4 regions of the Rhizobium ruizarguesonis genome follow, and region 3 is predicted to be linked to each of the others. Evidence: riboswitches for the same ligand, from Rfam matches in the RefSeq annotation. Region 3 holds a riboswitch; each other region holds the start of a gene.
The links. Region 3 has a riboswitch for cobalamin ahead of nrdH (glutaredoxin-like protein NrdH). Riboswitches for the same ligand answer to the same signal wherever they lie in the genome.

Region 1 (8,011 bases), on a different replicon from region 3:
CGCAGGCCGAAAGAGTAGCGGATGACGTCATCAAGCGTCTCGACGGTGCAGATATCGTCGTGGATCAGCCACAGGGCCTCGCGCCAGAGCGCTTCGAGCAGCCGGTCGCCGACGAAAGCCTCGATCTCCTTGGCGATGTGGACGCCTTTCATGCCGATCGGCGGCAAGCGTTCCATCGCTGCCTTGATGGTCGCCGCCGAGGTCTTCTCGCCACCGACGATTTCGACGAGCGGCAGCAGATAGACGGGATTGTAGGGATGGGCGACGAAGAGGCGTTCCGGATGCTTCATGTCGCGCTGCAGATCGGTCGGCAGCAGGCCTGACGTCGAAGAGCCGATCAGGGCGTCCGGTCGTGCCACGGCGTCGATCTCGTTCAGCACACCGCGCTTGAGGTCGAGCCTTTCGGGCACGCTTTCCTGAACCCAGTCGGCGCCGGCAACAGCCTCTTCCAGCGTCTCGCAGAAGGTCAGCCTGCCGCGCGGCGGCAGGGGTGCGCCGGTCAGCATGGCATAGGCTTTTTCGGCATTGGCGATCACTTCGCCGACGATGCGGCTCGCCTCCGGATGCGGGTCGAACACATCAACGTCGATCCCGGCCAGCAGGAAACGCGCGATCCATCCGCCGCCGATGACGCCGCCGCCGATGCATGCCGCCTTGTTGATCCCTGTCATGCCGTCCTCAGCGCTTCGTCAGTTTGAGTTTCTTGCGGACGTCTTCCGGACCGATGATCCGGGCGCCCATGCCTTCGACCACCTGCACAGCCTTTTCGACGAGCTCAGCATTGGTGGCGAGCTGGCCCTTGCCGACAAAGAGGTTATCCTCCAGGCCGACGCGCACGTTGCCGCCCGCCAGAACGGCTGCCGCTGGATAGGCCATGGCATTGCGGCCGATCGAAAAGGCCGAAAAAGTCCAGCTCTGAGGCACGTTGTTGACCATCGCCATGAAGGTATTGAGATCGTCGGGCGCACCCCATGGAATGCCCATACAGAGCTGGATCAACACCGGATCTTCGATCAGGCCTTCCTCGGCAAGCTGCTTGGCAAACCAGAGATGGCCGGTGTCGAAGGCCTCGATCTCCGGCCGCACGCCGAGATCCGTCATCTTCTTCGCCATCGCCCGCAGCATGGCCGGCGTGTTGGTCATGACATAGTCGCCGAGGTTGAAGTTCATCGTGCCGCAATCGAGCGTGCAGATTTCGGGCAGACATTCGGCGACATGGCTGACGCGCTCGGTGGCGCCGGCCATGTCAGTGCCCTTGGGGTTAAGGGGAAGGGGGCTTTCGACATCCCCGAAGATCAGATCCCCGCCCATGCCGGCGGTGAGATTGAGAACGACGTCGACATCGGCCGAGCGGATGCGGTCGGTGACTTCCTTGTAAAGGTCATTGCGGCGGCTGGCGGCGCCCGTTTCCGGATCGCGAACATGGCAGTGAACGACGGCGGCACCGGCCTTTGCCGCATCGATGGCGGAATCGGCGATCTGCTTGGGAGTGATCGGCACGTGGCTGGATTTGGACACCGTGTCGCCGGCGCCGGTAACGGCGCAGGTGATGAAAACATCGCGGTTCATGGCAAGAGGCATGTTTTTGTTCTCCCTCGTCTTGTCTGCATTACGCGACAGGATCGGCGGCGATGCTTTGCATTTTTGGAGGTAATTGATACATTATCGGAAATCCGAGGAGGTGGCCTTGCTGGAACGATCGACGGAGCGGCTCGATATCGATCTTCTTATCCTGCCGGATGCGAACCTGATCCTGATCGCGTCGGTCATCGAGCCGCTGCGCGGCGCCAACCGCATCTCCGGCAGCGAGCTTTATCGCTGGCGGCTGCTCACGCCGGACGGAGCGCCGGTTCCGACCACCAGCGATATCGCGATACCCGCTAACGGGGTTTTCCAGGCGACCAGGGACGAAGCGCCGCTCTTCGTGCTTGCGAGTTACAACTGGCGCCGCAGCGCGACACCGGCGCTGAAGATGCAGCTCTCGCAGGCCGCTCGCTACCGCACGATGATTGCGGGCATCGAATCCGGCACATGGCTGCTGGCCGAGGCAAGCCTGCTCGACGGGTTGCCGGCGACCGTTCACTGGGAGGATTACGAGGATTTTGCGCTCGCCTATCCCGAGGTGCGGGCCGTCAAGGATCGTTTCGTCATCGATGCCAAGCGGCTGACGACCTCCGGTTCGCTTCCGACCGTGGACCTGATGCTTGAGGTGATAAGACGAAGGCAGGGTTATTCGCTGGCGCTCGAAGTCAGCCGGCTGTTCCGTTACGAGCAGCCCTCCTTCCATGCGGACGAGCAGCTTTCCGCAGCCTCGGCGGGGTTGCGCCTGCATGATCCCCGCGTGACGCAGGCGGTGCGGCTGATGGAGGAGCATGTCGAGCAGCCTCTGGTCCTCGCGCGGCTGGCCCGCAGGGTAGGCGTCAGCGCCCGGCATCTGCAGGATCTCTTCCAGCAGAGCATCGGCGCGCCGCCGCATGTGCATTATCTCGCGCTGCGCCTGAACGCGGCGCGCCGCAAGGTGATCGAGACGACAGCCTCCTTCGCCGACATCGCGGCAGCGACCGGCTTCAACTCAGCCTCTGCCTTTGCGAGAAGCTACCGGGCGAGTTTTTCCGAGAGCCCGTCGGAGACCCGGCGGCGTTTGCGCCGCCGCATCACACCATCGGAAGCGCCGGCATAGGCTGGAACGCTTCCCGCACCATATCGGCAAGTTCGCGCACAGCCTCGCTGGAACGGTAAGTGCTCCGACGGAGCACGACCTTGGAGGAATCGACCGGCGGAAAACCGTCTTCGGCAGTCAGCTCCCGGCAGCCGGGCGGAATGTTGCTGCGGCACAGCGTTGTGACGGCAAGGCCTGCGATCACGGCGTTCTTCAGCCCAGAGCCCGTATCGGCAATGAATGCGATCCGGTAGTTGCGGCCGATCTGCTCCAGCGACCGGAGCGCATAATCACGTGACCAGGTGGAGTTGCGATAGGTCGCAATGGGCAGGGGATCGATGTCGTGCAACCGATGGACCATGGATGTGACCCAGACTGTCGGATCGATGCAGATGACCTCGCCTTTGGTCTCATCGCTCCAGTCGAAAACGACGGCCAGATCGAGTTCGTCCCGCTCGAGGGCGGCGAGGTTGCGGACTGTATAGTCGCAGGACACGGTAACCTCGACGGCCGGGTGGCGAACGGCGAAAACCGCGAGCGCCGCCGGCAACACCGTCTGGCTGTATTCCTCGGGAATTCCGATGCGCACAGGCCCATCCAGCGGCTTGCTGCGGATCGTCGCGGCGGCCTCGCTTAAGAGATCGATGATCCGGCGGGCGTAGGGCACGAGCTGTATGCCCGGGCGCGTGAGCAGCACGCCGCGGGCGCCCCGCTCGAAGAGAGTCTCGCCGATCGTCTCCTCGAGCCTCTTGATCTGGCTGCTGACGGCCGATTGCGTCCGCCCGATGCGCTGGGCGGCCGCGGAGAAATTGGAAGTCTCGGCAACGACCAGGAAGGTTCTGAGCAGGTCGCTCTCAATCGGCTCGTGCATGGGGAAGCCATTAAAAAAATCGATGACAGCTATCTCTACTATTCGTTTGCCTGATGTCAATTCTTGACGCACAAATAAGCCGCGTTCGACTTCCTTCTTTGAGAATATCTGCGTGACAATTGAAAATCCGGCCAGACGCCTCGCAGGCAGCGAGCACGAGAAGGGTGTGCTTCTCATCATTGCCGCGACACTTGCCTGGAGCGCGAGCGGCGTCTATTCGCGACTCCTGACGACCGACGTATGGACGGCGATCGCCTGGCGATCATTGTTCGGTGGCCTGTTCCTGCTGATCCCCTGCCTTTTCCTCGAAGGGGGCATCTCACGGCGGCAATGGCGATCCGTCTTCCATCCCACAGGTCTTGCCATGATCGCATGCCAGACCTTCAGTCAGGTATGCTTCATCGGGGCGCTTTACATGACCACCGTCGCCAATGTGACGATGATCTATGCGACCGCGCCCTTCATCGCGGCCATGCTCGGCTGGGTCATCCTCAAGGAGAGGGTCTCCAGGCGGACGTTGATTGCCGGCGGCATCTCGCTCTTCGGCGTCGCGGTCATCGTCGCCTCGTCGATCGGCGGCGGCACTGGTGTGGGAGATCTGCTGGCGCTCGGCATGACGGCGTCCTTCGCGCTCGTCATCATCATTCCGCGCATCAATCCCGGCGTGCCGAGCCTGCCTCCGACCGTCGTCAGCGCTTTCCTGACGCTGGCCATCTTTGCCCCGTTCGGTTCAGTCGGCTCGCTCGACCTGCACAACTGGGTCGTTCTCGCCGCCTTCGGTGCGACCAATTTCTCTCTCGCGCTGGTGCTCTTCCTTGCCGGGGCCAAGCGGATGCCGCCGGCCGAGGCGGCGCTGATCGGCACGATGGAAATTGTGCTCACGCCCTTCTGGGTGTGGCTGCTGTTTTCCGAACAGCCGCCCGTCGCCACCTTTTTCGGCGGCGCGATCATCCTCGGCGCCGTGCTCTGGCACACGGCCGTCGACTTCAACCGCAGCCGGCGCCCCTCGCGCCTAAAGTCTTTAGGCGGCGATTAAATCTTCCGGGACGAACCGGAAAACCGCCGTATTCGCGGGATCAATTATTTCCGCTACGCAGCGCTATTGCGACTTTGCGACTGTCGTCTTTGAGTTGCACCCATGTCGTTTTCTTGATCGCTGTTTTCCGTCAGGCATGGTTTGTTTGTACTGTTCAAGGCGCTATCTCGCAAACTGGCGAAATGGACCATTGGGAAGCCGGCCCGACGCCGGCGCTGCCCCGCAGCGGTAGAAGAACTGAAATCCTCAAGGAAATCGCCGGATAGACATCCGGAAAGATATCGAGATGGATCGGAAGGAGATTCTGGAGCCGGAAACCAGCTCTTACGCAGCAGATCGACGGATTGCGGCAGACGGTCACGAGCGGAACGACAGGCAAAAACCGTGGCGTTCACTTCACTTCTGCATCCAATCTGTCCGTTTTGAAAATTCGAATATCGCCCGGTGCGGCGGTATCCTCGTGTTGTCGACACCGGGCTGCAGAGGAGGCAGGCCGGAGGGAAGTCGCCATCGACTGCATCGGTTGCAGATCGAGGCTTTCAAACAAGTGGGAGGAATCCATGAGCAAAAATAGAGGCGTCGTCTATCTCCGGCCGGGCAAGGTCGAAGTTCGCGACATCGACGACCCGAAGCTGGAAGCGCCCGACGGCCGCCGCATCGAACACGGCGTGATCCTTAAGGTGATCTCGACCAATATCTGCGGCTCCGATCAGCACATGGTCCGCGGCCGCACGACAGCGATGCCGGGCCTCATCCTCGGTCATGAAATCACCGGCGAGATCATCGAGAAAGGCATCGACGTCGAGATGCTCGAAATCGGCGATATCGTCTCGGTGCCTTTCAATGTCGCCTGCGGCCGCTGCCGCTGCTGCAAGTCCCAGGATACCGGTGTCTGCCTGACGGTAAACCCGGCCCGCGCCGGTGGCGCTTACGGTTATGTCGACATGGGTGGCTGGATCGGCGGACAGGCGCGCTATGTCACCATTCCCTACGCAGATTTCAACCTGCTGAAGATCCCCGATCGGGACAAGGCAATGGCGAAGATCCGGGATCTCACCATGCTCTCCGACATTCTGCCCACGGGCTTTCATGGCGCGGTGCGGGCAGGCGTTGGCGTCGGCTCGACCGTCTACGTGGCAGGCGCCGGCCCCGTCGGCCTTGCGGCTGCGGCTTCGGCTCGCATTCTCGGCGCCGCTGTCGTGATGATCGGTGATTTCAACAAGGACCGTCTGGCGCATGCGGCGAAGGTCGGTTTCGAGCCGATCGACCTGTCGAAGAGCGACCGTCTCGGCGACATGATTGCGCAGGTCGTCGGCATCAACGAGGTGGACAGCGCCATCGATGCGGTCGGCTTCGAGGCACGCGGCCATTCCGGCGGGGAACAGCCGGCGATCGTGCTCAATCAGATGATGGAGATTACCCGTGCCGCGGGTTCGATCGGCATTCCCGGCCTCTACGTCACCGAGGATCCGGGCGCTGTCGACAACGCTGCCAAGCACGGCAATCTGTCGCTCCGCTTCGGCCTCGGATGGGCCAAGGCGCAGTCCTTCCACACCGGCCAGACACCGGTGATCAAATATAATCGCCAGCTCATGCAGGCGATCCTCCACGACCGGCTGCCGATTGCCGATATCGTCAACGCCAAGGTCATCCCGCTCGACGATGCCGCCGCTGGATATGAGAGCTTCGACCATGGAGCAGCGACAAAATATATCCTCGATCCGCACGGAGAGGTCGCGAAAGCCGCGTAGCGCTCACGACCGAAGACAGGGATGGTCGGGCAACAGCCCGACCGTCCCGCATTCTCGAAAATCGGCCGGTGAATTACTGGATGCTGAACGGGAAATATTTGGCGTTGATCATGTCATAGGTCCCGTCCGCCTTGATGCTCTTCAGCGCTTCGTTCAGGCGCGTCAGACGCTCCTTGTCATCCAGGCGCAGCGCGATGCCGGCGCCTTCGCCAAAATATGTGATGTCGACCAGATCCGGCCCCTTGAACTCGCAGCAGCTTCCGGCCTTGGTGTTGGCAATCCAGTCGTAGATGGCGAGTTTATCCTCAAGGATAATGTCGACACTCCCATCCGCCAGCCCCTTGTATAATTCGGGCGAAGAGCGAAAAACCGTCTTCTTCATGTCCGGATAAAGATGGTTGGCATAGGATTCCTGCGCTGTCGACGAGGTCACCCCAAGAATTTTGTCGCTGAGGGCGGCTGGGCTGACGTTACTGATCGACGAATCCTTCCGGGCGATGAACACCGACGGGCTGTTGTAGTATTTTTCGGTAAAAGCAACCTTTTGACGCCGCTCAAGGCTCATCGACATGGATGAGATGATCGCGTCGTATTTGTCGGCAACGAGATCGGGGATGATGTCGTCCCACTTCTCGATGATAAATTGGCATTCGAACTTGCCAACCTCGCACAGCGCATTGGCAATATCGATGTCGAAGCCCTGAAGCTTGTTATTTGCATCGAGATAGTTGAAGGGCGGAAATGCACCTTCGACGGCAATTCTCATCGGCATGCGATCTTGCGCAGCCAGCTGGAGCGGCAAGGCAGCGGCGAGAAGGATTCCCACCGCGCCCGTCATCAGGGCTCCGCGCACTATAGTGTGAAGGGATCTGCGCAACATCGTCGGGAGCTCCTTGGGGCGTATTCGATCTCGCCCCATAGTGCGCCGCAGCTTTTAATTCTACGTGAACGCTTCTTTGTTAGCGTCGACCAATGCGCCCGTGTCGTGGTGTTCAGGGGTCTAGGCTTGCAGATCGTTCTTCCTTCCAGCTCCAGCACGTTTCAGCAATCCTGGATCGCTTCGGGGCGAATTCTGTTTCTGATTGCCGTCAGCGGCCTTGGAGCGATCGGACTGGTCGTGCTTTCGGCACTGTGGGCGGGAACCGAGAGCGACGCTGCCGCCCTTGATCGACAGCGCCAGCTTGTGAACGCCCGCCTGCGGGAACAGGTCGATCAAGTCGCGCATGTCATCGGCCAGTTCGGCAACGGCTACCTCACCCGTGTTTATCCGGCTGCCCGGTCAAGCGGAGGTTCCTCCAGCCTCGATGCGGTTCTGACAGCGGCCGCCGGGAGCGCGATCAGCCAGACAGCAATGTCCGCCTTCGGCTACGATCAGGCCTTCGTCGTCGACGAGAAGGCGCAACTGCTGATGCTGGCGGACGCCCAAACGGAAAAGCGTTATCGCTGGATGAAGCCTCTCCTTTTGCCTCTCCTTCACGATGCCCGCCTTGGGGTGAGACAAGGCTCGGCTTCCAACGAAAGAACGCCGTCCTCGATGGAAAGCCGCCTTGCAAGCCCAGGGCGCTCCAACACTGCGTTGGCCAATCTGATGCGGCTGGAAGGTCGGCCGACGATCGTCGGCGTCGTCGCCATCAACGAAGCTGATGAGCGGCAACAGCAGACGATGCGGCAGTTCCTGATCGTCGTGCGGTTTA
Region 2 (8,011 bases), 1.7 Mb from region 3:
GGCTTATCGGATGCAGACGACGTCAGAACTCCTCCCAGGCACCGGGAGCAGCGGCAACGGCGGCACTTCCTGCATGACGCTGCGCGAAGGCTCTGGGCTCGGGACGAGCTTGGCGGGCGGCTTGAACGGGTTTGGGCTGGCTGGCGGTAGACGCACCGACGACGAACCTGCCGGCCGAGTCCTGCAGAAGGCGTCCTTGCGACAGCAGTTCGTGGCAGGCCGCGTTGGTTTCCTCGACCATTGCCGCGTTCTGCTGTGTCGTCTGATCCATCTGGTTGATCGCACTGTTGATTTCCTGCAGACCCGTCGCCTGTTCGCGATAGGATTGGACGATGGAAGCGATGCTATCGCTGATGCGGTTGATCTGTTCCTCGATCTTCAGGAGTGCGTCACCGGTTTCGTTCACCAGCCCGACGCCCGCGGCAACTTCCTGGCCGGATACGTTGATCAGGTTCTTGATTTCCTTTGCGGCATTTGCCGACCGCTGGGCGAGTTCACGCACTTCCTGCGCAACGACCGCAAAACCCTTGCCGGCCTCGCCGGCGCGCGCCGCCTCGACACCGGCGTTCAGCGCCAGCAGGTTCGTCTGGAAGGCGATTTCGTCGATGACGCCGATAATGCGGCCGATCTGGCTTGACGAGGTTTGAATCCGGTCCATCGCGCCGATCGCATCGCGCACCACCGTCGCCGAGACATGGGCGCTCCGCTTTGTCTCCTCGACCAACTGCCCGGCATTTTCAGCCCGTTGCGACGATGTTCTGACAGTGGTGGTCACCTCGTCCAGTGCCGCAGCGGTCTGTTCCAATGCTGCTGCCTGTTGCTCGGTCCGTCTTGCGAGCTGATCCGCGGAGGTCGCCAGCTCGCTCGAGCCGGTTTCGACAGCCACGGAGGCGGTCTTGATCTCTGTCAGAGCGGCTGCGACCGCATCGACCATGTTGTTGAAATCCTGCCGCAATTTATCGAATTCAGGACCGACATCGGCCAGATGTATCGAAAAGTCGCCCGCGGCGAGCTGTTCCAAGGCATTTTCAAGAGCGTGCATCACCAGCCGCTGCGTGTTGCTGGCCTCTTCCGTCAACATTGCGTTGCGCGCCCGCTCGGCGTCGAGCGAAGCACTCTGCTCGGCGGCGGCCTGCTCTCTTTCGACCTTGGCAATCGCCTCGTGGCGGAAAACTTCCAGGGCCCGCGCCAGAAAGCCGATTTCATCGCCGTTTTCCCTGTAGGTGACGGGTGAGACCAGATCGCCTTTCTGCAGCGCGCTGATCCGTTCGCTGATCACCCTGATGGGCCGGCCGACCAGGCTGCGCATGGCGAGAAGGAAGGCAACGACGGCCATGGCGGTGATCGCGGACTGCGTGAGCAGCGAAATGAGAACTTTCTGCCTGACTTCGGAAGCGATTTTTTCGACGGACCAGTTCGTGACGATGTAACCGGTGGCCTTGCCCGACTTATCCAGCGGGAGCGGCGCGATGATCGTCACGACGCCGGCAGATATTCTACCGTCATCGATGGTGGTCTTTTCCGGTTTCGCGCTGAGGCTCTTCGCCAGATCGGTTGGTGCGGGCAACCCACTAACGCCATCGCGCGCCCAGGTATCGACGGCGGCAGGTTCAGCGTTGAATGCGGCAAACTGCACGAGATCGAGCGAGGGGTCGTCGCGATAGAGCGAATAAGCCTCTCGAACGGCGTTCGCCTTCCCCCATTTCACGCCGCCCGCTGCCAGAGATGCAAATTGCTCGGCATCCTTGGACCAGTTCGCCTTGGCGCCATCGATCAAGGCCCGGGTTTCGTACATCCAGGTATAGGTGGCGAAAGCGGAAATGCCGCAGAGGTTCACGGCAACGATAATCGCCGCCAGCTTGGCGGTCAGAGGCATCGTCTTCAAAAATTGGAACATTCCGCGGCGGCCTAGAATTGCGGCTCAGTCGGACATGTTCCCGACTGGCGTATCAATACGGGCATCGACGCTGACGATCACATCACGAGCCCTCATGCCCATGTCCGAATTGCGACCCAAAACGCGCAAACGCAGTGTGTATTTGATGTGTGAATAAATCATAAAGTAGAATGGGGTGCTGGGGTACACGCGGGTCATTTCACCCTGGCGTCTGCCGGCGCCGAGTCTTGCGAACCGGCGGGTGAGGAATGCTTCCATCGCGCCAGGCAGATCTGTCTCGATCAGCTATTTTCCGCCACGGCCTCTTCGGGCTCGGCGTGCCGGCGCTTGCGGCCACGCGCCGTCAGTTCCGCCCCGGCATCGCGCGGCAGGCGCAGGAAGGTGATACAGGCCAGCGCCGAAATCGCCGAGACGCTGAAGAAGGCGACGTGGAAATCCGAGACCAGCAGCCTGCCGTCGTGAAAGCTGCTCGAAATTTCGAGGATGCCGCCGGCGATCGCCACACCCATCGCCATGGAGATACGCTGGGCAACGGCATTGATCGCGGTTGCCTGGCTGCTGTCGGCGTCGTCGACATCGCCGAAGGCCATGGCGTTGACGCCCGAGAAAGCCATGGAGCGGAACAGGCCGCCGATCAGCAGGCAGGCCATGATCAGGAACAGCGGCGTCTCGGCGGTGAAAAGGCCGTTGATGCCGAGGAAGATCGCCGCCAGCAAAGTGGTGATTGATATGACGGTGCGGAAGCCGAACGCCTTGAAGGTGCGCGAGGCGGCGAATTTCGAGCCCATGGAGCCGAGCGCGCTGACGAAGGTGACCGAGCCCGATTGCAGCGGCGTCAGGCCGAAGCCGAGCTGCAGCATCAATGGCATCAGGAAGGGCAGGGCGCCGAGCCCCATGCGGAAATTCGAGGCGCCGAGGATCGCCGCCCGGAACATCGGGTAACGGAACATCTTCGGGTCGAGAAGCGGATTGGGTGCGCGGCGGGCATGCAGGAGATAGAGGAGGCCGGCAAGGATGCCGATTGCAACCGTGGCATAACCGTAGATGACGGGCACGGCCGGCAGGCTGATCACCGACAGGCCGAAGACGAAGCCGGAGAAGCCTATGCCGCAAAGGCAGAAGCCGGGGAAGTCCATCGGCCGCGGACTGCGCGGCTCGACCGCCGGCAGGAAACGGGTGACGAGGATGATGCCGAGCACGCCGATCGGGACGTTGATCCAGAAGATCCAGTGCCAGGTGAGGTAGGTGGTGAGGAAACCGCCGATCGGCGGACCCATGATCGGGCCGATCAGGGCGGGGATGGTGAGCCAGGCCATGGCATCGACGAGTTCGTGGCGCGGTGTTCCCCGGACCAGCAGCAAGCGGCTGACCGGCGTCATCATCGAGCCGCCGGCGCCCTGAATCAGGCGCGAGACGACGAAGGCTGTGATCGAGTTGGAAAAGGCGCAGGCGATCGAGCCGATCATGAAAACGAAGATCGCCATGCGGAAAATGTTGCGCGCGCCGAAACGATCGGACATCCAGCCGCTGATCGGGATGAAGATCGCCAGCGCCACGAGATAACTCGTGACGGCAAGCTTCAGCGCGATCGGCGAGGTACCGATATCGGCGGCGATTGCCGGCAGGCTGGTGGCGATCACGGTGGAATCCATCTGTTCCATGAACAGGGCGACCGCAAGGATCATGGGCGTGAGGCGGGGCACGGGCAACCGAAATGCAAAGAGAAAAAGTGCGGCGCCATGGGCGTCGGTCAGGATCGGTTTGTTTCTAAGGCAGCAATGCGCCTCTGTCCATGAAATCGATGTCGCATGCAGCGTATCGGCGGCGTCATGCGGGCCGCCTTGCCGCAGCCGCGCTTTCCTGAAATAGATGCGCCGTCAGGTGCCCGCCGGTAAGGCGGGAGAATCGGGAATCCGGTGCAAAGCCGGAACGTGCCCAACGCTGTAAGGCCGACGTTTGCCGCTTCATCACGCCACTGGCTTCTTGCCGGGAAGGCTGCGGCAGACGAATGACGCCCAGTCAGAAGACCGGCCTGGCAAGATAGACCGATCCGCGCGGACGGCGGGGCGGTTGCGTTGTTGGGGATTTGACGATGCGACCCTTTGATGAGGATGCCCTTTCGGTGGCGTCCGGTTTTTCTTTGGCCGAACGCGAGGCCGTCTATCATGCGATCATGACGCGGCGGGACGTCCGCAGCCAGTTCCTGCCCGATCCCTTGCCGGACGAACTTGTGCAGCGGCTGCTGACGGCCGCCCACCACGCGCCCTCAGTCGGCTTCATGCAGCCGTGGAATTTCATTCTGGTGAAAAGCGCAACCGTGCAGGCGCGCGTCCGGGATGCTTTTGCGAGGGCCAATGAGGAGGCGGCGCTGATGTTCGAAGGGGAACGGCGGCAGGCCTACCGCTCGCTCAAGCTCGAAGGCATTGTCGAGGCGCCGCTCGGCATATGCGTGACCTGCGATCCCACGCGCAGTGGCAGCGTAGTGTTGGGGCGCACGCACAATCCGAGGATGGATAGCTATTCCACAGTCTGCGCCATCCAGAACCTCTGGCTTGCGGCGCGGGCGGAAGGGGTCGGCATCGGCTGGGTCAGCATCTTTCATGAAGGCGACCTGAAGAGCATTCTCGGCATACCCGAGCATATCGAGGTGGTCGCCTGGCTCTGTGCCGGTTTCGTCGATCGGCTCTATGACGAGCCGGAACTCTCCGTCAAAGGCTGGCGGCAGCGGCTGCCGCTCGATGAACTCGTCTTTCATGATGGATGGGGACGGAGCGAGCCCTAAATCAAGCGCGTCGCATCGAAGATGCATGTCGTAGTCCCAAAACCGCTGCGCAGTTTTGGGTGGCATGATTTGATATCACTGCTGTTGTGGCTGCGGGCCAGGCGTTGCCGGATTGGCGAGGTCGATCGAGCCCTGATCGCCGGCCAGAAACTGCGGGCCGACCTGACGGACGCGGTTCTGCGTGGGATCGTAGGGGCGCTCGGGAACGGATGGTTGCGGCGCGGCGGCATCCTTCGCCGGGGGATTGGTGCGGATGGTGGTGATGGAGCCCTGCTGCGGCGGTTCGCTCACCGCCTGCTTGGAGCGCATCTCCTCATAATAGGCGGTGAGATTGCAGGCGCAGGAGGATTTTTCCCCGGGCGTGCGGTTCTTGTAGGCAAAGGCATTTTTCATGGCGCTGTAGGGCGTGCCCGTTGCGACCGAGATCATGTTCGAGGCTTCGGTGCTCGTCACGTCACGATAGAATAGTTCGGTCTCGATGCCCGGGCACATCTTGGCGCAGGTCTGGGCGTCGCGGCCGAAATCGACCGACGTGGCGTTCGAGCTGATCGGGAAGAAGCCGCCGTCGCAGCTGCGCACGCACATGGTGCTGACCGGAGATAGCATCTCGGCCCGCGGCACGCCGTAACGCGGATCGACCTCGTCACCGCCGCCGAGCGGAATGAAGGTATCGGTGCGCATCGCCTGTTCCTCGACGCTCGGAGCCGGTTCGTTGGCGCTGCGATCGCTCGGGGCATAGAAGTTTTCGCTGTTGCAGCCATTGCGCTCGAGAGCGGCAATCAGTTCGCGCCGCGCGCCGTCATCGGCGCCGTTCTGGCCGGCCAGCTCGTCGCGGCGGTCCTGGAGATAGCGGATGTTGTCGATCATGCGGGCTTCGGACTGCGAGAGCTCGGCGCAATAATCGGCATTCTCGCCGCCGATGACGACCATGCTGCCCGAGGTGCAGCCGTTGCCGCGCAGCTCGTTGCGGACCTTGCGCAGCTCGAGGTTCTGCTCGGCCATGGCGCTGGCATATTGGCGCACTTCCGGGCCGTTGTTATTGCCGATCGACCGCGGCAGGTCGGCCAAGCGACCGCGCAGATCCTCACAGATAGTAGTTGTCTGCGCCGCGGCGGGCGCTGCGAAGGCAAGGAGGAGGGCAAGAGACAGGTTTCGGCGTTTCACGGCGTCGTCCCGGAATGAGCAAAGAATCGATCGGTCGATTGCGGCCTCGATAGCCGCGCGTTGTCTCTTAGCGTGTTTCTCTTAATAAGCTTGGAGATATTCCTAGCGCATTTTCGCGATTTTATCCAGCAAATGCGGGTGGTCCCTCTGTCGGGGAATCTGCTGTGCCGCCAAAAGCGGGACCTCCTTCTTTCAATTTTCCGGCGCTTGATTCTTCTTCTCGTTCGCCAGCATATCGGCAAGCTGTTGCGCGACATCAGGATCCGGCACGACTGGCCAATGCCGCGCTTGCGGCGCCGGTTGGGTTTACAGGCGACCGCGGGCACGGTATCGGCCAGCCACTTCGGCGGGCGCGGCCAAGGCGAGAAGGACGGCGAAAATGACAGACATTTCCAACGAGCTCCGCTCCCCTGCAGCGACAGTCGGGATACCCGAAGCCCAACACGGCCTCCACGTCTTCGTGGACGGTTGCTATGAACCCGGTTCCGGGCACGGGGGCTGGGCATTCGTCGCTTATCGTGATGCCGCGGAAATTGCCTCTGGCTTCGGTGGCGTCGAAGACTCCGCCAATAATTCGATGGAATTGACCGCCGTCCTCAAGGCGGCAATCTGGATCAACAGCGATACAAGCGGCGAGCCCGCGACCATCTGGTCCGATTCCGTCTATGCCGTTAAAGGCTGCAACAGCCGGCGGCATATATAGAGGAACAACGGCTGGAGGAAAGGCAACCCCAATGGGAATGCCCGAAACCGAACGATCGTCAATGCGGAACTCTGGAAAGCAGTCGATCTTCGACTATCCCAGAACGCCCTGGTGACCATTGCCTGGTGCAAGGGCCATGCCGGCATTGCCGGTAACGAACGCGCGGATGCGCTTGCGGATAGAGGACGCCTGTCGTTACGGGGTGATTGATATCTGCTTGATATCAACCGGCTGCAGATGCTCGGGACAAGCCCGAGCATGACGAAAGAGGAGTTGGCCGACTTTGTCGGGAGTCTGAGTCGGCTCACGCCGGCTGCGATGCCTCGACGACAGCGAGTGCCGCCATATTGACGACGCCACGGGAGGTGACCGAGGGGGCGAGAATGTGGGCGGGCAGGGCGGTGCCGAGCAGGATCGGCCCAACATGCAGGCCGTCCGTCATCGACTTCACCACACCGAGCGTGATGTTGGCGGCATCGAGGTTCGGGAAGACCAGGAGGTTCGCCTCGTCGTGCAGGGTCGTGTCCGGCATGACGCGCTTGCGCAACGCTTCAGTGATGGCGCTTTCGCCGTGCATCTCACCGTCGACCTCGAGGTCGGGCGCGGCTTCGCGCACGAGCTGCAGGGCGTTGCGCATCTTCGTGGCGCTTTCGGATTCACGCGAGCCGAAATTGGAATGCGAGACCAGGGCGGCGCGCGGGGTGAGGCCGAAACGGCGGATTTCCTCGGCCGCCAGCACCGTCGCCTCGGCGACCTCCTCGGCGGTCGGATTGAAGGTGACATAGGTGTCGGTGAAGAAGGTGGCGCCGCGCTGCGAGATCATCAGGCTGAGGGCTGAGAAGTCGCGGACATCCTTGCGCTTGCCGATGATCAGGCGGACGTCGCGCAGATGCTTCTCGTAACGGCCTTCCAGGCCGCAGATCAGCGCATCGGCCTCGCCGCGCCTCAGCGCCAGCGCGCCGATGACGGTGGTGTTGGTGCGCACGATCGTGCGGGCGGCTTCCGGGATGACGCCGCGACGGCCGACGAGGGAGAAATAGAGATCGACATATTCACGGAAGCGCGGATCGTCTTCCGGGTTGATGACTTCGAAATCCTGCAGCGGCCGGATGCGCAGGCCGTAGCGCTTCAGGCGCGTCTCGATGACTTGCGGGCGGCCGATCAGGATCGGTTCGGCAAGGCCTTCCTCGAGCAGCACCTGGGCGGCGCGCAGTACGCGTTCGTCCTCGCCTTCGGAGAAGATGACGCGCTTGCGCTCAGCGGCCTTGGCGGCGGTGAAGATCGGCTTCATGACGAAGCCGGAACGGAAGACGAAGCGGTTCAACTGGTCGAGATAGGCGTCGAAATCCTGGATCGGGCGGCGCGCCACGCCGCTCTGTTCAGCGGCCTTGGCGACCGCAGGCGCGATGCGCAGGATCAGGCGCGGATCGAAGGGCGAGGGGATCAGGTAATCGGGGCCGAAGAC
Region 3 (8,011 bases):
GCCTGCCGACCATCAATGTGCTCGGCTCCACGGTCACAACTACGTCGTCGTCGTCGAACTGGCTGCGGAAAACCTGAATGATGATGGCTTCGTCCGTGACTATCACGACCTCTCGCCGCTCAAGCGCTATATCGATGAAGCTCTCGATCATCGTCACCTGAACGACGTCTTCGGCCACTCGAAAGTCACGTCGGAGTTCCTGGCAAGGCACTTTTACGACTGGTGCAAGCCGCGCTTTCCGGAGACCTCATCTGTTCGCGTCAGCGAGACGCCTAAAACATGGGCGGAGTACAGGCCGTGAGCGTCGGAACCATTCGCGTCAGCGAGATCTTTGGCCCGACCATACAGGGTGAAGGTGCCTTGATCGGGCTGCCGACGGTGTTCGTGAGGACAGGCGGCTGTGACTATCGATGTTCCTGGTGCGACAGTCTTCACGCGGTCGACAGCGCGTTCCGGGATCAATGGATTCCCATGTCCACTGAGGCGGTCTGGCATAAGGTCACGGAACTCTCTGGGGGAAAGCCACTGACGGTTTCCCTTTCCGGAGGCAATCCGGCGATACAGCCCTTAAGGCCGCTTATCGAGCTTGGCCATTCGCAAGGATACCGCTTTGCCCTGGAAACACAGGGAAGCGTAGCCCAGGCCTGGTTTCGCGATCTCGACACCCTGGTCATCAGCCCCAAACCGCCATCAAGCGGAATGCTGACGGATTGGGATCAGGTGGATCACTGTCTTCAACTGGCCGCCGGCGGACCGGAGGTCGCATTGAAGATTGTTGTCTTCGACGATACCGACTACCAATTCGCCCAGCGCGCGGGTCAGCGCTATCCCCAAATTCCGTTGTTCCTTCAGCCCGGCAATCATACGCCGCCGCCGCTCGATGACGATAACGCACGCATTGATATCGACGGCGTGATGGATCGGATGCACTGGCTTGTCGAAAGAGTGACGGCCGACCAATGGTTTGAAGTCCGCGTACTACCGCAATTGCACGTGCTGCTCTGGGGAAACAAACGAGGCGTATGAGCCCGCCTGCGCTGAAAATTATGCAGCGACGTGCTCCGGAAAGGCGAAAACATCGACGGGCTCTCCAAGCCCGCGCAGCGGGAAGGTGCCGAGACTATCCATGTCCTTCGCGCAGCCCGCCATTTCGACAAAGGCCCGCGACAAGAGCACCGGACGCTTGACCTCCTTGGTCAGGGTTTCCAGTCGCGAGGCGACATTGACCGCCGGGCCGATGACGGTGAAATCCAACCGCCGGCGCGAGCCGATATTGCCGTACATGACGTCACCGACATGCACCCCGACGCCGTAGCGCAGCGGTTCGCGTCCGTTGCCCGCATATTGCTGGTTCAATTGCGCCATCAACGCCTGCCCTTCGCGGATCGCCTGCAGCAGATCGTGACAGGCCGTGTCCTTGCTCAGAGGGAAGATCGCCAGCAATCCGTCGCCCATGAACTTCAGGATCTCTCCGCCATACCGTTCGATCGGGTCGGACATGGCGTCGAAGTAATCGTTGAGCAGATGGATGACATCGTCACGCGGCCAGAGATCGGAGATCGCCGTAAAGTCGCGCAGGTCGCAGATCATGATTGCCGCCCCAACGGTCGCGCCGCTGCCGCGCGTCGTGACGCCCGACAGGATCTGTTCGCTCGCATGCGGTCCGACATAGGTCTGCAGCAGCGTGCGCGCCATGATGTTCTTCAGCCGGATTTCGCTGACGAGCGTCAGGGCCGGCAGCAGATCACGCAGGAAATCGACATGCTCGCTCGTAAAACCGCCCGGCCGGCTGGTCGAAAATGTCGCGACATGCCGTTTGCCGAAAGTATGCTCGAGGGGCCACGCGATATACTCTGTGAGGCCGTCATCGCGCAGTTCCTGATAGAATGAATCCTCGTCGCCTTCGGCTGTGCCTTCCAGCTGTCTACGCACCTCCTCCGATCCCTGATGGATCGCGTTGACGGGGCTCTTCAGGAACTCCGGCGTATTTTCGACACCATAGGCGAAAGTGTTGATCTTCGCCTCTGCCAGGCCTTCCTTCCAGAGGATGCGGGCGCCGATCCATTGCGGATGGTTCGTCCTGAAATGCAATGTCACCCGCGCCACCGGCACCCCTGCCGCCAGCAGCTTCTCGCACATTTCCACCAGGATATTGTCGATGAACCGCTCGCCGCGCGTCTCGTTCACCAGCCAGTCGAGAATCCGTCTTCTGCGGATCGGCCAGACGCCTTCGCCCGCTTCAACGGCAGCCCCGGCCTTGTTCAAAAAAGACGACATCAAAAACTCCCGCTACGCCACATCATCGGCGAGGATAGAATTTAGTTTCCGCTGAATGTGGGCGATGAGAGAGCAAATGATAAGAGGCAGACGGCGATCAAGCCTCAGAAATCCCAGTCCTCATCCTCGGTCGCCACCGCCTTGCCGATGACATAGGAGGAACCGGAGCCGGAGAAGAAGTCGTGGTTCTCGTCGGCATTCGGCGAAAGCGCCGACAGGATCGCCGGATTGACCTTGCAGGCCTCAGCCGGGAACAGCGCCTCATAGCCGAGGTTCATCAGCGCCTTGTTGGCATTGTAATGCAGGAATTTCTTGACGTCCTCGGTCAGTCCGACGCCGTCATAGAGCGCTTCGGTATATTTCGCCTCGTTGTCATAGAGTTCGAGCAGCAGCTCGAAGGCGAAATCCTTGATCTCCTGCTTCCGCTCGTCGCCGAGGCGTTCCAGCCCGCGCTGGAACTTGTAACCGATATAATAGCCGTGCACCGCTTCGTCGCGGATGATCAGCCGGATCATGTCGGCCGTGTTGGTCAGCTTGGCGCGGCTCGACCAGTACATCGGCAGGTAGAAGCCGGAATAGAACAGGAAGCTTTCGAGGAAAACGCTCGCAACCTTTTTCTTCAACGGATCACCGGAGCGATACTGCTCCATGATCAGCGTCGATTTCCGCTGCAGGAATTCGTTCTCCTCCGACCAGCGATAGGCGTCGTCGACATCGGGCGTCGAGCACAGCGTCGAGAAGATCGACGAATAGGAGCGCGCATGCACCGCCTCCATGAAGGAGACGTTGGAAAGCACCGCCTCCTCATGCGGCGTAGCCGCATCCTCCATCAGCCGGATGGAACCGACGCCGTTCTGGATCGTGTCGAGCAGCGTCAATCCGGTGAAGACGCGGACGGTCAGCTGCTGTTCGGCCGCCGTCAGCGTTGCCCAGGAGGGAATGTCGTTGGAAAGCGGCACCTTTTCCGGCAGCCAGAAGTTGCCGGTGAGCCGGTTCCAGACTTCGAGATCCTTATCGTCCTCGATGCGGTTCCAGTTGACGGCGCGCACGCGGGAAGCGGGTTTGATTTGCATGTTCATTAGGTGGTCCCTCTTGAGGAATATGTCTGGGCGCCCCTCATCCGCCTGCCGGCACCTCTCCCCGCCAGCGGGGCGAAGGGGATATGCCGCACCCTTTTCCGTCTTTTATTGCCGGTTCGTGTGGCAAGTCCCCTCTCCCCGTCAGAACGGGAAGAGGGTTAGGGTGAGGGGCAAATGCTCCGGAGCGAAATATCAAATCACAGCGTGCAGGATACGCAGCCCTGCACCTCGGTGCCGGACAGCGCCATCTGGCGAAGGCGGATGTAGTAGATCGTCTTGATGCCCTTCTTCCAGGCATGGATCTGCGCCTTGTTGATGTCGCGCGTCGTTGCCGTGTCGCGGAAGAACAAGGTCAGCGACAGGCCTTGGTCGACATGCTGGGTCGCCGCCGCATAGGTGTCGATGATCTTCTCCGGCCCGATTTCATAGGCATCCTGATAATAATCGAGATTGTCGTTGGTCATGAATGGCGCCGGATAATAGACGCGGCCGATCTTGCCTTCCTTGCGGATCTCGATCTTCGAGACGATCGGATGGATCGAGGAGGTCGAGTGGTTGATATAGGAGATCGAGCCTGTCGGCGGCACCGCCTGCAGGTTCTGGTTATAGAGGCCGGAGGCCATCACCGCCTTCTTCAACGCGGCCCAGTCTTCCTGCGTCGGAATGTGAATGCCTGACGTCTCGAACAGCGCCCTCACCGTCTCCGTCGCCGGCTCCCAGCGCTGCTCCGCATATTTGTCGAAATATTCGCCGGAGGCATATTTCGAGTCCTCGAAGCCCTTGAAGCTCTGGCCCCGCTCGACCGCCAGCAGGTTCGAGGCGCGGATTGCGTGATAGGTCACCGTATAGAAATAGATATTGGTGAAATCGACGCCTTCCTCGGAGCCGTAGAAGATGCGTTCGCGGGCGAGATAACCGTGCAGGTTCATCTGGCCGAGGCCGATCGCATGGCTCTCGTCATTGCCCTTCTCGATCGAGGGAACCGAAGAGATGTGGCTCATGTCGGAAACAGCCGTCAGCGCCCGGATCGAGGTTTCGATCGTCTTGCCGAAATCGGCCGAATCCATTGCCGCCGCGATATTCAGCGAGCCGAGATTGCAGGAAATGTCCTTGCCGAGATGCTTGTAGGAGAGGTCGTCATTATATTCGCTCGCCTCGCTCACCTGCAGGATCTCCGAGCAGAGATTGCTCATCGAGATGCGCCCGGCGATCGGGTTCGTCCGGTTCACTGTGTCCTCGAACATGATGTAGGGATAGCCGCTCTCGAACTGGATTTCGGCAAGCACCTGGAAGAATTCGCGCGCCTTGATCTTCTTCTTGGAGATGCGGGCTTCGTCCGCCATCTCGCGGTACTTTTCCGTCACCGAAATCTCGGTGAAGGGCACGCCATAGACGCGCTCCACGTCATAGGGCGAGAACAGGTACATGTCCTCGTTGTTCCTCGCGAGTTCGAAGGTGATGTCGGGCACGACGACGCCGAGCGAAAGCGTCTTGATGCGGATCTTCTCGTCGGCATTTTCGCGCTTGGTATCGAGGAAGCGCATGATATCGGGGTGGTGGGCATTGAGATAGACGGCCCCCGCGCCCTGCCGTGCGCCGAGCTGGTTGGCATAGGAGAAACTGTCTTCGAGCAGCTTCATGACAGGGATGATGCCCGACGATTGGTTCTCGATATGCTTGATCGGCGCGCCCGCCTCGCGGATATTCGTCAGCGACAGCGCCACGCCGCCGCCGCGCTTCGACAATTGCAGCGCCGAATTGATCGACCGGCCGATCGATTCCATATTGTCTTCGACGCGCAGCAGAAAGCAGGAAACCAGTTCGCCGCGCTGCTTCTTGCCGGCATTGAGGAAGGTCGGCGTCGCCGGCTGGAAGCGGCCGGAAATGATCTCGTCGACCATGTCGCGGGCAAGGGTCTCGTCGCCGCGCGCCAAGGCCAGCGCCACCATGCAGATGCGGTCCTCATAGCGCTCGAGATAGCGCTTTCCGTCGAAGGTCTTCAGCGTATAGCTGGTGTAATATTTGAAGGCGCCGAGGAAGGTCGGGAAACGGAACTTCTTGGCATAGGCCTGGTCGAACAGATCCCGCACGAAATTGAAGGAATACTGGTCGAGAACCTCCTGCTCGTAATAGCCCTCGGTCACGAGGTAATCGAGCTTTTCCCGGAGATTGTGAAAGAACACCGTGTTCTGGTTCACATGCTGCAGGAAATACTGCTTGGCCGCCATTCGATCCTTGTCGAGCTGGATCCGCCCCTGATCGTCATAGAGGTTCAGCATCGCATTCAGCGCGTGGTAGTCGAGCGTTTCCGCCGCTTTCAAAGGGCGTTCGCCGGCGGGATGAGCAAAAGTGTTATGCGGTTTTGCGCCCGCATCCCGCGTCAGAGTTGTTCCCGTGTCCAAAACCGTTCCATTCCGTGTTTGACGTTGGCGACATCCGCTTCTGTGCCCAGCAGTTCGAACCTGTAGAGGTAAGGCACCTGGCACTTCCTTGAGATCACGTCGCCGGCGAGCCCGTATGTTTCGCCGAAATTGCTGTTGCCCGCGGCAATCACGCCGCGGATGTGTCCTCGATTTTCCGTATCGTTGAGGAAACGGATCACCTGCTTGGGAACGGCATCCTTGCCGCCGTCGCCGCTATAGGTCGGCACGATCAGCACGAAGGGTTCGCGGATATGGAACGCGTCCGCGCCACTTGACGGAATGCGCGCCGCGCGCAGTCCGAGCTTGGCGACGAACCGATGGGTGTTCTCGGACCGGCTGGAATAATAGACGATCAGGCCCATCGCCTTTCCTCAGGAAAGCGCGCTGATCATGTCGGGACGGAAGCCGGCCCAATGCCGCTCGCCGGCGATGACGACAGGCGCCTGCATGTAGCCGAGGCTGCGGACCCGATCGAGCGCTTCGGCATCCTCAGAGATATCGACGATGTCATAATCGACGCCCAACCGGTCGAGGGCGCGGTAGGTGGCAGTGCACTGGACGCAGGCAGGCTTGCTGTAGACGGTAATGGTCATGATATTCCTCGTGACGACGCGATTGGGACGCAGGACATTGATCGGAAATCTGTCGATATCCGTCGAAAAATCTCTGGTGATTTGAGCTATGCGGCTGTTTAGCCGCTGGGCGTACTCCGCCCTCTACCTCTAGCGGGTGGCGGCCTGAACTGAGATACTGACATGACTTCACCCCGAAGTGGCTCAATGCGAAGGTTTCGGGGGCGGAGGCTCGGGCCCGCGAAACGCGATGCGGACATTCCCCGCAGCCATGCAACGCGACCTTCCGGACACCCCGCCCGTGGACGTTTCGTTCGAGGCAGGTCTCCTGGCTCACGGGTCAAAGCACCCTGCCCCAGCCTTCCCGGAGCATCATGCTCCAGTGACCTGAAATCGGACAGTTGCTCGCCGCTTACAGTTGCGGGGGCAGCTCCGGCATTGCCGCGCCATGATGGCGAAGCGCACCGTATTCCCGTCTTAGCCGCCGATCCTCACGAATCGACGGAACCTCGAACACTAGATATGGTACGCGAATCGCTGATTGCGTCAACAGATTGTTGTGGCGGCACAGCAATGGCGACAACGAATCGCCGTGCCTGTGTATGATGTGGATAACGAAGCGTTAACGGAAAAGCGCTGTGGAGAACCCGTTCATAAAAGGAGCCCGCAAAAGCCGGCTCCTCGAGATGTTGCGGAGATTTAAGCGCCCCTCACCGACCCATGGTCCGCAACACATGAGCGGCGGCGACCATGTTGACGAGCGCCGGACGCACTTCTTCCCATTTGCGGGTCTTCAGGCCGCAATCCGGATTGACCCATAATTGCCCATCGGAAAGCCGACCGCGGGCAAGCTGCATGAGCTCGGTCATCTCGCCGACCTCGGGAACGCGCGGCGAATGGATATCGTAGACGCCGGGGCCGATTTCGTTCGGATATTTGTAGCTTCGGAAGGCTTCCAGCAGCTCCATCTTCGAACGGGAAGTCTCGATGGAGATGACGTCGGCATCCATCGCGGCAATGGCATCGATGATCTGGTTGAACTCCGAATAGCACATATGCGTATGGATCTGCGTCTGGTCGGCAACGCCGGTCGAGCACAGGCGGAAGCTTTCCACCGCCCAGTCGAGATAGGTCTTCCAATCGGCCTTTCGCAGCGGCAGGCCTTCGCGAAGGGCTGCCTCGTCGATCTGGATCATCGCCGCGCCCGCCTTTTCGAGATCGATCACCTCGTCGCGGATCGCCAGCGCGATCTGCCGGCTGACATCTGCACGCGCAAGATCGTCGCGGACGAAGGACCAGTTGAGGATCGTCACCGGTCCCGTCAGCATGCCCTTCACTGGCTTTTCCGTCAGCGACTGCGCGTAGCGCCACCATTCCACCGTCATCGGCTTCGGGCGTGAGACGTCGCCGAAGATGATCGGCGGGCGGACATAGCGCGAACCGTAGCTCTGCACCCAGGCATGGGCGGTGAAGGCGAAGCCTGAAAGCTGTTCGCCGAAATACTGCACCATGTCGTTGCGCTCGAACTCGCCGTGAACAAGCACGTCGAGGCCGATCTCCTCCTGCCAGCGGATCGCCGATTCCGTCTCTTTTTTCAGGAAGACTTCGTAGTCGGCTTCGCTGATTGCACCCTTTGCATAGGCCGCGCGCGACTTGCGCA
Region 4 (8,011 bases), 1.6 Mb from region 3:
ACGCCCTGTGCATTTGCGATCTCGGATCGCGTCATGCCTTCGGACACGTAGCCGACCACGCGCCGTTCGGCAGGCGTGAGGGCAAAAAGGGCCGCAATGGCCTCGACGGCCGACTGGATCACCGTTCCCGCCGCGGCGAGGAAGATCGCCGCAGCCGCCCGGCTTTCAAAGCGTCCCCTTTCTGTGCGCCGCTGCAGCGGCAGAACGTGAGCGACGGCGGGGCGTTCCGCCGAGGCAAGGGGAACGTCGATGCCGGCGGCCGCGAGACTGATTTCGTCGCGCGCGCCAAGCGCCACGGCGTTGGAAAGGGCGGCGCCTGCATAACTGTAGCGAGCGGCCAGACGGCCTGAAAGCGAGTGGACCACGTGCTGCTCGCGCAGCCGTGCTTCGGCGGCTCCATTGGCGAAGAGGATTGTCATGTCTTCTGCAACGATGAAGACCGCATGATCGAGGGCGTCGATGACCTCCCTTAGGACGGCGGCTTCGGCGCGCTCCATCTCGAACATGTCGTGGATCGTCACGGCACGGCGGATATGAGGGCCGAGCAGACCGACGATGTCGAAGACACGTCGTTCGCTCGGTTCGTATTGCACCGAAATGTTGATCGTCCCGACACGGGTCGGGCGCTTCAGCACGGCCATGTCGATCGAGTTTAGAACCCCATACCTGGCATGAAAGTTCTGGTACAGCGCACCGCTCTTCCAGACGGCTTCGCCATCGGGTCCATAGAGGGAAAACATCCGCTCCAGCGTATCCGGCTGATCGATCTCCATTCGGTGGAGAAGGTGGAAGAACGGGACGTCCTTCGCATGCGCGACGAGGGTGCGGATGGCCTCTCTGTCGTCGCAGGCGATCTGGGCCAGCCGTGCGGACCGCGTGGTGGTGTCGAAGACGGCAAGCGTGGTTAGAAAACCATTCACCTGACCATTGATCAGACGAAGAGCGTTCGGCCAGGCATCCTCCCGGGCCACGCAATCATAAATAGCGCCAATAATTTCCGACAGCTGCTGTTCCATGATCACAATCCTGCATCAGCCCGGCCAGCCCGGTCAATTATCGCCGGCCATGGCGCCTTCATTTCCGGGATTTGCGGAAGATTTCATCCCCCACGCGGGAGATGTTTCATCGCGCGGATTTTTTACAACGCACTGCCAGCCGGAATCCAATCGGCTTGGACAACCAGAAATTGGAGGCAATCTTTATGAAAGCGACAAAAGCGCCGATCGCGGCGCTTCTCATTATGGCAGCTCTTCCGGCTGCAGCGCTCGGCGGCGGCGGCCTGCCGGAACAGGTCCGGGAGGCCAATGCGCGCTTCCGGGACGTCAACCAGGCTGTCAAGGAAGGCTATTCGCCGATCCCATGCACCAGCGGCATAGATGGAGGTGCGATGGGCATCCACTATGTCAGTGCCGACCTCATCAAGGATGAGGCCATTGAACTCTCCAAGCCGGAGGCTGTGATGTACGAGCCTGACGAACACGGCAAGATGAAACTCGTCGCTGTCGAATACATCACGACGAAAGGTCCCGCCAATCTCGGCGGCCAGCTGTTCAGTTTCACGAACGCACCGAACCGCTACGGGCTTCCGGCTTTCTACGAGCTGCACGTCTGGGCATGGAAGAACAATCCGAAGGGACCGTTCGCCGACATGAACCCCGACGTCAGCTGCCGGCATGCGCACGGTTGATGAAGCGCTAGGTCACTCAAAACATCATGAAAGGATAAAACAATGCCGCAATTCGTTATCGAACGAAACATTCCAGGTCTCGGGGACATGGACAAGGAAACCCTGCGCGAGATCTCGGCGAAATCCAACGCCGTCGTGGCCTCCCTCGGCGAACCCTATACCTGGATTACCAGCTATGTGACCGGGGACAAGATGTACTGCGTTCATGAGGCCGAGAGCGCCGAAGCGGTCTATCGGCACGCGGAAAAGGGTGGTTTTCCGGCGGACCGCGTGACGGAGATCACGACGCTCATCGGCCCACATTCGGCGCACTAGGATGTCGGAACCGGCCGGCGAACGAGTCGCCGACCGGTTCTCCGGGTTGCGATCTTGCCACCGGCACGCGCAAATTCATGGGGATCACAATGAACGAGAAGCTCTTGTCCGGCGCGGTCGAGCTGCGACTGCGCAAAGTGATGGTGCTGCTTACCTCTCCGCTGCGCGCCGTTATCGTCTGGCGGAGCAGGCGATCGGTAGCAAATCGCCTTGGCGCCTTGCCAGATCACATGCTGAAAGACATTGCCGTGTCGAGGGGCGAAATACCCTTCGTCGCCTCACAGGATGCAGACTGGAGCAGGTTCCGCTAGCGTGTCGTGGCGGGCGTCCGCATCGGGCGTAAAACCTCGCAGTGCCTCGATACCGGTATCAATCTCTCTGCCATCTGCCCCGCGGTCGTCATGGCCGAGCTCGATGGCTAGAAACATCGGTTTGGCCGGGCTATCACTGGATGTCGTGGTGACCCGGTTCGGCATTGCCGCCCATTTGCCCGATTTGCCATCATAAGATTGTGGCGGCTCATGTGGAGGTTCGGAAATTAGCAATCATATTCAGTGGCTTATAGAACATGGAATCACAGCTGAGCATATTGCTGAGCTGATAGCCGGATTGTGCGATCGGTTGATCGCGGATGGCTTTCCGATTTGGCGGGGAAGCATTTCAATGCCGTCTATTCATCCCATGTATGGCGGCGTCTCGGCCAATTTCGTGCGCGGCGGTGTGACCACGATCGAGAATGCCGAATATGGCACTGCGGGAGTGCTGAATTTCGAGAAGACTCCGATCTATTTTCTTTTGGGCCGTGGCGAAACGTCAGGTCGCTGGAACATCGCTAAGGGTGAGGGTGTCGATGACTACCCGCAGCTTGCGGAATTCGCGCATGGCGGCGGCACGGATCACCTGGTCAGCCTGCTGGAATTCCCGAAAGAGGCTGCGCTGCGTGGAGTCAGTCTGTCTCTCACAAGCGATAGGCCGGGCGGATTTTCTGATGATCAACTGGCGATCGTCGCGAAGCTTTTCCCAGCGCTGGGGCTGGCTTGTTATCGTATTGCGGCATCGAAAACCGCATCGGATATCCTTGCCGTCTATACAGGCGCCAAGACCAGTGCACGCATCCTTGCAGGCGATATTCAGAGGGGAAAGGGAGGGGCGATCAATGCTGCGATCCTGCTTGCGGACCTGAGAAACTTCACTGCGTTGACCGAGGTTTATCAGCCGGGCGAAATCGCCGGGTTTCTGAATGAACATTTCGAGCTGATCGGCTGGCATGTCGAGGAAAATTCGGGCGAGATCCTTAAGTTCATGGGCGATAGCGTGCTGGCGATCTTTCCGACCGATGCTGAAGATCCGCAAAAGGCCTGCATGGCCGCACTGGCTTCCGCAAGGAATATTCTAGAAGCCAACAAGGTGCTGAATGGTCAGCGGAGGAATGATGGAGGTCCTGACATCGGCGTCGATGTCGTGCTGCATCTCGGCGAGGTCTTCTACGGAAATATCGGCGCACGCGGCAGGCTTGATTTCACGGTGATCGGCAGCGCCGTCAACGAGGCTTCGCGCCTCGAAAAACTCTGCAGCACGCTCGGACATCACCTTCTGATGTCGGAAAGCTTCGCCGTCACCTGCGCCGTCGCCAACGAATGTCTGGGATCTTTCGAATTGCGCGGGGTTTCGAAAGCGGTAAACGTGTTCAAGCTCGCCGATGCGGTATCCTGAAGCGTCGATCCGGTCGGCGCGATGACGGATCAGATCTCACCTGAGACCTCACGGCGGCGGCGGTCGAGTTCTTCGCTGTAGCGGCGCAGCGTATAGCTTTCGCTGAGTTGGCCGATCACCTTGCGTTCGATGAGGTTGTTGACGACGGCGAGTGCTTCGCTTTCGCTCTTGTCGAAGATCGCGGCCGCCTGCCTTGCATTCATCTGCGGCTGCAGGAAATCGTTGCGGTAGTGGATGAAATCGGCAAGCGTCTTGCCCTCGTCCTGCGCATCGGTCGGGTTGGCGTAAATCTCAGGCACGAGCACGAGGCCCGCATATTTGTCGCTCTCCTCGACCAGGATGACGCGCTGGGTCGAGCCGATCGGGAAGGCCTGCTTGAATTCCTCCAGAGAGATGCCCGCCCTTGCCGTCTTGACGTCGGCGCGCATCAGCTTGTCGACCGTCAGATTGCGGATCCAGCCGACATCATGCGCGCTGCGGATGCTTTCGCCGCGCAGATGAAAGCGCCATGTGGCAAAGGAGTAGCCGAAGGTCGAGCGCACGACGAGCGAGGAGGTGATGACGGCAGCGAGCACCAGCGCCGTGATCGGAAAATCGCCGGTGATTTCGAGCGCCAGGAACGTCATGGTCAGCGGCCCGCCGATGACGGCCACGGCAAGCGAACTCATGCCGACAACGGCATAGATGACGGGCGTCAGCGTCGCATCGGCGAAATAGGGGCCGCAATAGGCAAAGAGCTTGCCGAGCAGGGCGCCCATGAACAGCGAGGCGAAGAATAGCCCACCCCTGAAGCCGGAGCCGATCGAGATCGCCGAGGCGAAGGATTTCAAGAGGAAGAGGCCGATCAGCGTCGGGATTGCCACCTCACGGGAAAGGTTGAGATGCAGCGCGCCGTGGCCGGCCGAGAGCACCTGCGGCGAGATCATCGCCAAGAGCCCGACGATGATGCCACCGAGTGCCGGGCGGAAGGGTGGGGCGATCGAACTCTTGCGCGCCAGTTCTTCGACAAAGGCGACGCCCTGCATGATCAGGATGCCGACGCCGGCGCAGAAAGCACCGAGCAGCAGCGCCGGGATATAGTCGGCCGGCACGACCGAGCCAAAGCTGCCGATATCGATGGTGAAATCGCTGCCGGCGAGTAACCTTGCGATCAGGGTGGAGACAAGGGCGGAGACGACGACAGGCGTCAGCGAGACGATCGTATAGGTGCCGATGATCAGCTCGAAGGCATAGAAAGCACCGGTCAGCGGCGCGTTAAAGGCGGCGGCGATGGCGCCCGCCGCGCCGCAGCCAACGAGGGTGCGCAGGTCCGAGCGGCGAAGCTGCAGCTTCAGGCCGAATTTCGAGGCGAGGCCGGCGGCAAGCTGGGTATAGCCGGCCTCCAGGCCGACCGAGGCGCCGAAACCGTTGGAGATCAGGTTCTGCACGGCAACGATGATGCTGTCGGTCAGGGACAGGCGGCCGCCATGCAGCGCATTGGCCTCGATCGGGTCGACCATCGGCTTCTTGCGCCGTTTCGCCAGCACGAAAAGCAGCAGGCCGAGCAGGGCGCCGCCGATGACGGGGGCGGTGAGCAGCAGCATCTTGTTCTCGATCTCGGACGAGCTCAGTCGTTCGCTGTCGGCGATGCCGAAGACCAGCTGATGCAGCTCATTGGAGACGTAGCTCATGCCAGTGACGGCAAGACCCGAGATGATGCCGACGACGGCGCCCGCCAGCGATAGGCCGACCTCGCTACGCCGGGTCAGCGCCCGCAAGCGTCCCGGATCGAAGAAAACACGCAGCGCGCGGAAACGGCGCCGATCCAATTTCATAAGCATGGCAAGACAACTAGGCAGGGAGAGGCCTGGTCAAGGGCGAAGGCGCAGTCCGCTTGCGTCGCAATTGCGGCGAAAACCCGGCGGACGGGATAAATATTTGTGACGTAAGTCTCTGATAAATGACGATGTTTTAGGTAGAGTAAGTCGTGTTGGAGCAGGCATTCCGGCTGGCCGTCAATTGGTCGACCGCCAAGGCCGGTTGACTTCACCCCTGCGCTTGCCTAACCATCCCGATAACGGATGGCCGACTGACCATCCTGACATAACGGATGGTTCCGGATCGGTGTTACGCCCTTCCGGATGAAAAGGGAATGTGACGGGGCGGACCCAAGCCGGGCGCCTTCATCACAGCCGACCCCGCGACTGTAGAGCGGTCAGGGTCTTCCATCCGGCACTAAGCCCTTCCGGCCGGCGGCTTGCAATCATGCAAGCGGGCGGGACGGGCGACATGCCGGAAAAGCCACTGGATATGCATGGTGATCAACCGGGGTCGGACGCCTCTCAAGTCTACGAATCGTCCACCTTTTCACTGATGCAGCCGGGAAGGCGAGGATGATCCGCTGGCACGATCAGGGCGACCGGTTTCCGGTCTGCCCCGATCGCGGCCGATAACCGCGAGCCAGGAGACCTGCCATGCGTGCCGGGCGAGAAGCCCACACCTGGGCACTATGCCCGTTGCCAGCACGGAGGTTGTCTTGGCTGAACGATTGAATTCGGCGCGGCCTGGTGCGGCGCGACGGGGGGGTGCTTTCCTCTCCTCCCTCACTCCTGTGCTTGTGACAGGAATCCAGTGTGCCCAAGTCCTTGGGCACGGAAAACTGTGGGTCTTTCGTTGTTGCGCTTCATTTGCGCTCAGCACATTCGCGGCTTTGCCGCTCACCCCCTCATCCGGCTGCCGCCACCTTCTCCCCGCTGGGGAGAAGAGGAATGCCGCAACGGCTCGGTCCTTCTCATCCCGCAGAGGTCAGAGAGACGACCTTAGACTATGGCTTGCTCCCTCTTCTCCCCAGCGGGTAGAAGGTGGCCCGAAGGGTCGGATGAGGGGGGGCACACGGCGTGCCCTATCTGATCAACGGACCGTTTGCATATGATCGCCGCCGCCTCCAACACCGTCTTCATCCTCGGCGGCGCACGTTCCGGCAAATCCCGATTCGCCGAAGACCTCGTGACGGCCACCGGACTCGACCGCCATTACCTTGCGACCGGCCGCGCATGGGACGAGGAGATGCAGGCGCGCATCGCCCAACACAAGGTCGACCGCGGCCCGTCCTGGGTGACGCATGAAGAGCCGCTCGATCTTGTCGGCAAACTTACCGCCATCGACGGCGAGGGGCGCATCGTGCTCATCGACTGCCTGACGCTCTGGGTCACCAATCTGATGATGGAGGAGCGCGACATGGCGGCGGAATTTGCCGGGCTTGCCGATTTCCTGCCCGCCGCGAAGGCGCGGCTCGTTTTCGTCTCCAATGAGGTCGGTCTCGGCATCGTGCCCGACAATCGCATGGCGCGGGATTTCCGTGATCATGCCGGCCGGCTGCACCAATCAATCGCCGCGAAGGCCGCCGAAGTTTATTTCATCGCGGCAGGCCTGTCGCTGAAAATGAAGGGTTAAGTCCATGAACCAGCAGAAGATTCCCGCAACCGTCATCACCGGCTTCCTCGGCGCCGGCAAAACGACGATGATCCGCAACCTGCTCACCAAGGCTGGCGGCAAGAAGATTGCGTTGATCATCAACGAATTCGGCGATCTCGGCGTCGACGGCGACGTGCTGAAGGGCTGCGGCGCGGAGAATTGCACGGAGGACGACATCATCGAGCTGACCAATGGCTGCATCTGCTGCACCGTCGCCGATGATTTCATTCCGACGATGACCAAGCTGCTCGAGCGCAAACATCGGCCCGACCATATCGTCATCGAGACCTCGGGCCTTGCTTTGCCGCAGCCGCTGGTCGCCGCCTTCAACTGGCCCGACATTCGCACCCAAGTGACCGTCGACGGCGTCATCACGGTGGTCGACAGCGCCGCCGTTGCCGCCGGTCGTTTCGCCGACGACCACGATGCGGTCGATGCGCGCCGGGCCGAGGATGAGTCGCTCGATCATGAGAGCCCGATCGAGGAGCTGTTCGAGGACCAGCTCACCTGCGCCGACCTCATCGTGCTCAACAAGACCGACCTGATCGATGCCGCCGGCCTTATCAGGGTGCGTGACGAGGTCGCCTCCCGCACCGTCCGCAAGCCGGTCATGATCGAGGCACGGAACGGCGAGGTGTCGGCCGGCATCCTGCTCGGCCTCGGCATCGGCACGGAGGGCGATGTCGCCAATCGCAAGTCGCATCACGAGTTGGAGCATGAGGACGGTGCGCCGCACGACCATGACGAATTCGACAGCTTCGTCGTCGAGCTTGGCCCGGTCGCGGATCCCGCCGGCTTCATCGAAGCGCTGAAGACGATCATATCAGCCCATGACGTGCTGCG

Region 1: it holds a riboswitch for cobalamin, as region 3 does, so the genes downstream of both, fdhA (formaldehyde dehydrogenase, glutathione-independent) here and nrdH (glutaredoxin-like protein NrdH) in region 3, are expected to answer to the same signal.
Region 2: it holds a riboswitch for cobalamin, as region 3 does, so the genes downstream of both, bluB (5,6-dimethylbenzimidazole synthase) here and nrdH (glutaredoxin-like protein NrdH) in region 3, are expected to answer to the same signal.
Region 4: it holds a riboswitch for cobalamin, as region 3 does, so the genes downstream of both, cobU (bifunctional adenosylcobinamide kinase/adenosylcobinamide-phosphate guanylyltransferase) here and nrdH (glutaredoxin-like protein NrdH) in region 3, are expected to answer to the same signal.

The regions. Positions count from the first base shown of each region.
Region 1 is NZ_CP071681.1:543,104-551,114, reverse strand. Features, by position in the region: gene J3P73_RS33650 (carnitine 3-dehydrogenase) at 1-671, opposite strand, end outside; gene bcoG (3-dehydrocarnitine:acetyl-CoA trimethylamine transferase BcoG) at 679-1,581, opposite strand; gene J3P73_RS33640 (GlxA family transcriptional regulator) at 1,655-2,680, shown strand; gene J3P73_RS33635 (LysR substrate-binding domain-containing protein) at 2,655-3,530, opposite strand; gene J3P73_RS33630 (DMT family transporter) at 3,643-4,566, shown strand; cobalamin riboswitch at 4,707-4,907, shown strand; gene fdhA (formaldehyde dehydrogenase, glutathione-independent) at 5,127-6,317, shown strand; gene J3P73_RS33620 (ABC transporter substrate-binding protein) at 6,391-7,197, opposite strand; gene J3P73_RS33615 (putative bifunctional diguanylate cyclase/phosphodiesterase) at 7,303-8,011, shown strand, end outside.
Region 2 is NZ_CP071678.1:2,750,764-2,758,774, reverse strand. Features, by position in the region: gene J3P73_RS13655 (HAMP domain-containing methyl-accepting chemotaxis protein) at 23-1,897, opposite strand; gene J3P73_RS13650 (DHA2 family efflux MFS transporter permease subunit) at 2,179-3,582, opposite strand; cobalamin riboswitch at 3,760-3,947, shown strand; gene bluB (5,6-dimethylbenzimidazole synthase) at 3,990-4,679, shown strand; gene J3P73_RS13640 (DUF2865 domain-containing protein) at 4,755-5,843, opposite strand; partial or broken gene J3P73_RS13635 (ribonuclease H family protein) at 6,223-6,756, shown strand; gene J3P73_RS13630 (NADP-dependent malic enzyme) at 6,851-8,011, opposite strand, start outside.
Region 3 is NZ_CP071678.1:4,492,009-4,500,019, forward strand. Features, by position in the region: gene queD (6-carboxytetrahydropterin synthase QueD) at 1-301, shown strand, start outside; gene queE (7-carboxy-7-deazaguanine synthase QueE) at 298-1,026, shown strand; gene J3P73_RS22020 (adenylate/guanylate cyclase domain-containing protein) at 1,045-2,277, opposite strand; gene nrdF (class 1b ribonucleoside-diphosphate reductase subunit beta) at 2,382-3,356, opposite strand; gene nrdE (class 1b ribonucleoside-diphosphate reductase subunit alpha) at 3,554-5,758, opposite strand; gene nrdI (class Ib ribonucleoside-diphosphate reductase assembly flavoprotein NrdI) at 5,737-6,141, opposite strand; gene nrdH (glutaredoxin-like protein NrdH) at 6,151-6,372, opposite strand; cobalamin riboswitch at 6,653-6,878, opposite strand; gene metE (5-methyltetrahydropteroyltriglutamate--homocysteine S-methyltransferase) at 7,062-8,011, opposite strand, start outside.
Region 4 is NZ_CP071678.1:2,916,443-2,924,453, reverse strand. Features, by position in the region: gene J3P73_RS14480 (helix-turn-helix transcriptional regulator) at 1-1,016, opposite strand, end outside; gene J3P73_RS14475 (hypothetical protein) at 1,202-1,687, shown strand; gene J3P73_RS14470 (DUF4242 domain-containing protein) at 1,730-2,002, shown strand; gene J3P73_RS14465 (DUF1127 domain-containing protein) at 2,092-2,313, shown strand; partial or broken gene J3P73_RS14460 (adenylate/guanylate cyclase domain-containing protein) at 2,478-3,715, shown strand; gene J3P73_RS14455 (chloride channel protein) at 3,745-5,535, opposite strand; cobalamin riboswitch at 5,789-6,185, shown strand; gene cobU (bifunctional adenosylcobinamide kinase/adenosylcobinamide-phosphate guanylyltransferase) at 6,623-7,147, shown strand; gene cobW (cobalamin biosynthesis protein CobW) at 7,152-8,011, shown strand, end outside.